2 regions of the Bradyrhizobium sp. HKCCYLRH3061 genome follow, and region 1 is predicted to be linked to the other one. Evidence: predicted binding sites of a transcription regulator. Region 1 holds the regulator's gene; the other holds the start of a gene.
What was found. The regulator PhoB, encoded in region 1, activates phosphate uptake and scavenging genes when phosphate is short. The targets are predictions, from matches to a motif close to TGTCATNNANCTGTCAT.
Positions count from the first base shown of each region.

Region 2: a site for PhoB is predicted at 2,063-2,079, ahead of ACQR2C_RS16350 (alkaline phosphatase D family protein). Genes of this name have one in related genera too.

Region 1 is NZ_JBNPUE010000001.1:514,691-518,078, forward strand. Features, by position in the region: gene ACQR2C_RS02465 (trypsin-like serine protease) at 78-1,394, opposite strand; gene phoB (phosphate regulon transcriptional regulator PhoB) at 1,542-2,249, opposite strand; gene phoU (phosphate signaling complex protein PhoU) at 2,266-2,982, opposite strand; gene pstB (phosphate ABC transporter ATP-binding protein PstB) at 3,013-3,388, opposite strand, start outside.
Region 2 is NZ_JBNPUE010000009.1:65,136-68,523, reverse strand. Features, by position in the region: gene ACQR2C_RS16355 (response regulator) at 1-375, shown strand; gene ACQR2C_RS16350 (alkaline phosphatase D family protein) at 421-1,992, opposite strand; gene ACQR2C_RS16345 (TAXI family TRAP transporter solute-binding subunit) at 2,132-3,388, opposite strand, start outside.

The DNA.
Region 1 (3,388 bases):
CCGCTCGCTTGGCAACCCGCTATCCAGTCGCGCACAGATCGTGACCAGCGGCGGGACCTCTCTCGTCCCCTCCCCCTTCACCGCGCCGAGGCACTCTGCGCCGCAATCTCGCGCCGCACGACGGCCTCGAACTGGCTTGCGGGCGCGGCGAACATCAGCCGGGTCTCCTCGTGGAACGCCGAGAAGATGCCGACAACGGTCGGCTGCCCGCCGACCTCGGCCAGGATCGGCGAGCCCGAATAGCCGAAATTGGCGAGGCAATGCACCGTCAGCAGCCGGGCATCGCTGGTCATGCCGGCGCTGCAATTGCGCTGGCCGGTCGGCGAATAGCGCCGCTCCTGGCCGTAGCCGATCTCGGAAATGGCGCCAGCCTTGGTCGCAGCCTGCAGTTCCTCGCGCGTCAGCGCCTTGACCGCGACCGGCTTCGACGGCAGCGCATCCTTCAGCACGATCAGCGCCCAATCGGCGGGCGAGCGGTCGAGCGACCATCTGTCGTGCCGGGTCGGGACGAAGTCCGGCGCCACGATCAGCTTGTCGGCGACCGACGATGCCGCCGGCGTGCCCCTGTTCATGCCGGCCAGGAAGCGGACATTGCCGGGGCTGACCTGCGCGACGCCGTTGAACACGCAATGCGCGGCGGTGAGCACGACGCGCGGCGCGACCAGAGTGCCGGTGCACCAGCCGCCGGTCGAGTATTGCGCGACGGTGACGACGCCGATCGACGACGCCGGCCACGAGGTGGGATCGACGACCTCGCCGATGTGGCGGTCGAGCCCGAGCAGTTGCTCCGGACGCGGAGCGGCGACGCCCGCCTCCGCCGATTCCGGCTTCGGCCGCCAGGCCGCAATGGCGCTCTGGGCCTGGACGCGCTGCGGCTCGGTCAGCTTGACCCTCTGCACGTCGCGGCCGGCCGATCGCACGCCGCTGCGACCCGCCATCACCAGCCAGGCGTAGCCCTGCACGACGTCCTGCTTCACGCCGCGACCGTCGAGCAGCATCAGGCCCAGCATGTATTGCGACTGGGCGAAGCCCTGCGCTGCCGCGCGGCTGAACCAGCGGCCGGCTTCGCCATAATTGCTCGCGACACCTTCGCCGTTGACATAGGCGATGCCGAGATAATGCTGGGCGACGGCGAGGCCCTGATCGGCGGCCTTGCGATACCACGCCAGCGCCTCGGCGGGGTTGCGCGGTTGGCCCCAGCCGAAGGCCTCCATGAAGCCGACGTCGAACTGCGCCCGCGCATCGCCCTTGGCGGCCAGCGGCAGCAGGCGGCGCATCGCCGCGGCGTGCTGTCCGTTTCCCGCCGCGGCGACCGCGTCTTCGAGCTCGGCGGCCGCGGCGCCCGCCGCGCTGCCGAGCAGCACGGCTAGAGATATGATGATGGTCTTGATCAAGGGCGTCCGCTGGGACCGAAACATCGTGACGGGCCACGAAGCAGACACGATCAAGACGGCGGCGGCGTGGCGGAAAGCGGACCGCGATCTCCTCAATCGGGCCCCCTCGCGCCTCACACCTGCTTCATCCTCACGCCCGATCGCCCCTTACACCTGCTCGCTCTTGGCGAAGCGATCATCGAGCGCATAGCCGGCGCCGCGCACGGTGCGGATCGGGTCCTGCTCGCGGCCCGGATTGAGCAGCTTGCGCAGGCGGCCGATATGGACGTCGACCGTGCGCTCGTCGATATAGATGTCGCGGCCCCAGACGCTGTCGAGCAGCTGCTCACGGCTGAACACGCGGCCGGGATGCTCCAGGAAAAACTCGAGCAGGCGGTATTCGGTCGGGCCGAGATCGATCGGCCGTCCCGAGCGCGCCACGCGGCGCTTCTCGCGGTCGAGCTCGATGTCGCCATAGGACAGCACGGTCGCCAGCCGCTCCGGGCTCGCCCGCCGCAGCAGGCCCTTCACGCGCGCCAGCAGCTCCGGCACCGAGAACGGCTTGACGATGTAGTCGTCGGCGCCGGTCGCGAGGCCGCGCACGCGCTCGCTCTCCTCGCCGCGCGCGGTGAGCATGATGATCGGCAATTGCCGGGTCTCGGACCGCGCCCGCAGGCGGCGGCACAGCTCGATGCCGGACAGGCCCGGCAGCATCCAGTCGAGCACGACGAGATCGGGAACGCGCTCCTTCAGCCGTGTGTCGGCCTCGTCTCCGCGCGCCACCGTCTCGACCTCGTAGCCTTCGGCCTCGAGGTTGTAGCGCAGGAGCGTCGTCAGCGCCTCCTCGTCCTCCACCACCAGAATTCGGGCGCCCATGTCAGAACCGTCTCTCTCAGTTGCCGGGGATCGTCGATGCGAAGCTCGTCATGTCGCCCTTCGGGCGCTTGTCCATGATCTGCTGGCCTTCGATCATATAGAAGACGGTCTCCGCGATGTTGGTCGCGTGATCGCCGATGCGCTCGATGTTCTTGGCGCAGAACATCAGATGGATGCAGAACGAGATGTTGCGCGGATCCTCCATCATGTAGGTCAGGAGTTCGCGGAACAGCGAGGTGCAGATGGCGTCGACCTCCTCGTCGCCCTTCCACACCGTCATCGCCGCCGGCAAATCGTGCGCGGCATAGGCGTCCAGCACCGTCTTGACCTGCGACTGCACCAGGTCGGTCATGTGCTCGAGCCCGCGGATCAGCTTGAGCGGATGGAAGTCGCTCTCCAGCGCCGCGACGCGCTTGCCGATGTTCTTGGCGAGATCGCCGATGCGCTCCAGATCGGTGGCGACCCGCATCGCACCGACGATCTCGCGCAGGTCGACCGCCATCGGCTGTCGCCGGGCGATGGTAAGAACGGCGCGCTCCTCGATGATGCGCTGCAGCTTGTCGACCTCGGCGTCGGTGGCGACCACCTTCTGGCCGAGTGCGATGTCGCGCCGCACCAGCGCATCGACGGAATCGACGATCAGACGCTCGGCGAGGCCGCCCATTTCCGACACCAGCCGGGTGAGATCCTGCAGATCGCTGTCGAACGCCTTGGCGGTATGTTCACTGGCCATGATGATCTCCTGAAGTCAATGTCGTCGGCGTCAGCCGAACCGGCCGGTGATGTAATCCTGGGTCCGCCGATCGCTCGGCGAGGTGAAGATCTTGCTGGTGTCGTCGAACTCGATCAGCTCGCCGAGATACATGAAGGCGGTCTTGTCGGAGACGCGCGCCGCCTGCTGCATGTTATGTGTCACGATGGCGATCGTATAGTTTTCGGCGAGCTCCTGGATCAGCTCCTCGACCTTGGCGGTCGAGATCGGATCGAGCGCCGAGCACGGCTCGTCGAACAGGATCACCTCCGGCCGGACCGCCACGGTGCGCGCAATGCACAGCCGCTGCTGCTGGCCGCCTGACAGCGACAGGCCCGAAGCGTTGAGCTTGTCCTTGACCTCGTTCCACAACGCGCCGCCGCGCAGT
Region 2 (3,388 bases), on a different contig from region 1:
ATGACCAGCTCGCAATCAGGCGTGCCCGAGTTCTATCAGCATGTGCTGATCGTCGAAGACGATCCCATCATTGCGCTCGGACTGGAAGACACGATCACCGACCTCGGCGTTCCCGACATCAGGGTCGCGGCCGATGTCGCAACCGCGCTTGCGATGATCGCGGAGCGAGCCCCGCAATTCGCCCTGCTCGATGTCGGCCTGGTGCGCGAAAAGAGCTTTGCGATTGCCGAGCGCTTGGCGGCGCTCAGCATTCCCTTCGCGTTCTCGACGGGTTATGGCGCCGACCGCGTGCCGGCCGCATTCGCCGACCGGCCGCGTCTACCGAAGCCGTGTCCGACCGAGGCGCTCGAGGCGGTGCTGCGGCGACGCGACTAGTCGCCGTCGCAGCCCGCGATCGTGTTGCCGCCGACCGACGACACCTCAGCCAAGCTTCGGATCGAGCGTGGTCGACCAGAGCGCGACGTCGGCGCGATCCCGCAGGGTCACGGTCATCTGGCCCGTGGCGCCCTCGATCTTGACGTGGCCGAAGAACTGCATGCCGGCCGACGGCGGCAGGTTCTGCTTGTCGAGGCCGGGCGCCTTGATGAAACGCACCTCGGGGCCGAAGGTGTTGTCGAGCTCGTTCGGACCGAACGTGCCGGCATGTAGCGGACCGGAGACGAACTCCCAGAACGGCTCGAAGTCCTGAAACTGCGCCTTGTTCGGATCGTAATAATGCGCGGCCGCGTAGTGCACGTCCGCCGTCAGCCATACCGTGTTCTGGATCGGCGCCGTCTTGATGAAGCGCAGGATCTCGGCAATCTCGAGCTCGCGGCCGCGCGCCGGACCGTCGCCCTGGGCGATGGCTTCCGAGCCCTTCTTGTTGGCCGCGTCGTCATAGACGATGATGCTGAGCGGCATGTCGGAGGCGATCACCTTCCAGGTCGCGCGCGAATTGAGCAGCGCCTGCTTCAGCCAGCGCATCTGCTCCGGCCCGATGAAGTAGGACGCCGGACCATATTTGTCCTCGAGATTGGGACCGTTGGCGCCGCGGTAGCTGCGCTCGTCGAGCACGAATACGTCGAGATGCGGGCCATAGTTGATGGTGCGATAGACGCGGCCCGGCTCGATGATGCTCTCGCGCATCGGATACATCTCGTGGAAGGCGCGCGCGGCGCGGGCCGCGAGCAGCTGGATGTTGCGCTCCTTGTAGCTCGCCGGCAGCTCCTTGGAGGCCGACCAGTTGTTGGTGACCTCATGATCGTCCCACTGCACGAAGATCGGCACCTCGGCATTGAAGGCGCGAACGTTCTCGTCGAGGAAATTGTACTTGTGGGCGGCCCGGAATTCATCGAGCGTCTCGGCAACCTTGGCCTTCTCTTCCACGGTGAGGTTCTTCCACACCTTGTTGTCCGGCAGCTTTACCTCGGACTTGATCGGGCCGTCGGCATAGATGGTGTCGCCGGAATGCAGGAAGAAGTCCGGGCGGTGCTTCTTCATCGTCGCAAAGGTGAACATGCCGCCATCATCGGGATTGATGCCCCAGCCCTGCCCCGCCACATCCCCGCCCCAGACGAACGAGACGTCGCGCTTGTTGCCGGGCGCGGTGCGGAAGCGGCCGGCCACGGCCTCGCTTTCGACCGCGGTATGCGACAGGTCGCGGAACTTGACGCGGTAGAAGATGTCCTGGCCGCTCGGCAGGCCTTCGATCAGCATCTTGGCCGTGAAGTCGCTCTCCGGAAGCGCGGCGATCGGTGGCAGCGCCCGCGCGTCCTTGAACGATTCGGTGGTCGCCACCTCGACCAGCATCTGCGACGGCCGATCGGCACGCGCCCAGACCACGCCGCCATCCATGCCGACGTCGCCGGACTGCACGCCATGCGTGATCTGCGGCCGGTCGGCGGCGCGGCTTAGATAGGGCATCGCCAGCGTCGTGACGCCGGCTGCGGCGGCCGTCGACAGGAAGCGGCGGCGGGACAGGGCTGTGTGCGGTCGAGGAATGCGAAGCGTCATGCGGATCTCCTGGTCGGATCGCGCGCGGGAGCAGGCGCGAGCCACGGCCCGGCAGACCTAGGAAAGATTGATGACGCTGGAATTACAATCGCGCCCCGGCCGCCGCGTGACACGGCCGCAGCGCAAGCGTGGTCCGACCTCAGGTGCCGGCGGCACGCAACTGCGCGCCGGTTCGCTGCAGATTGGCGGGCATGCTCATCAGGATGAGCTTGCGATCGGCCACCGCGTTGTGGAACTGCTCGAGCGCGATGTTGAACGCGGTCAACGCAGCGTGCTCGATCGCACCGTCCTCGAAGAAGGTCAGCGTGTTGCGCAGGATCTCGTCGGCCTCGCTCTGCAATTGGTCGAGCTCCTCGGTCGAATCGCTCCTGCGCGCGATGGTGATCATCTCCAGCAGACGATCGCGCAGCGAGGTGTTGATGGTGCGTTCGTCGCGCTTGAGATAGCCGGCGAACCACGCACCGGCCGACCCCATCGCCGAAAGCGCCATCAGGCTCCACCAGATGTAGTCGCTGTAGCGGTCGAGGAAGGTCTTCTCCTCGCCGTCGACGAACGCCGCCGCGCCGGGATGAGCGGGGATCGCCGCGTCCTTGTCGGTGTCCGGCGTCTCGATCTTGGCGGCAAGCGGAAATTCCGACAGCAATTGCTGGCGCACCGAGAACAGCTGATGCGTGAACGTCGAGACCGTCGAGTCGGTGAGGCCCTTGCGTGCCACGATGTGGTGATTGAAGCTGATCGTCTTCACTTCATCTTCGGGGCGATCGGGCGCCCCGCCGAACGCGCCGGCCGGAATCTCGGTGGCCTCGTATTCGGGATGGTTCTGTGCGATGGCTGCGGCGGAATCGATGGCCAGGAACGTCGGAGGCCCGCTTTCCTTGGTGGCGGCGGCGATCGCATCCGCCGTGATCTTGCTGTTGATGGGACCGGCCGCCAGATAGACATCGGCCCTCTGGCTTCGGACCGCTTCGGCGGCCTCGGTGATCGGGAATTGGACGATCTCGACCTTGCTGGGGTCGACGCCATATTGGCGCAGGATGACCTTCAGCAGGTTCGCGTTCGCCGGCGTCCGGCCGATGATGCCGACTTTGTGGCCCGCGAGCTGCGAGATCTTCGTGATCTTGGCGCCACCTTTGCGGCTCTTGCCCTTGCCGGACGAGGGCACCCAGAGGATGACGACGTTCTTGCGCAGCGTCGCCACCGCCTGTGCGTTCTTTGGGACCTCGAGGTCACCCCGCACGATCGCAAGATCCACCTTGGCGGCGGCCAGCGCCTGCGCGCTCTCGGCGGCGCCCTCGGTCGGAACCGGCCGCAGCCTGACGGAGGCGTGCGACTGGGAAAAGGCCTGGGTCAGGGCCTGGACGACCTTCAGGTCGTCGCTGTTGGGCGGACCGACCGC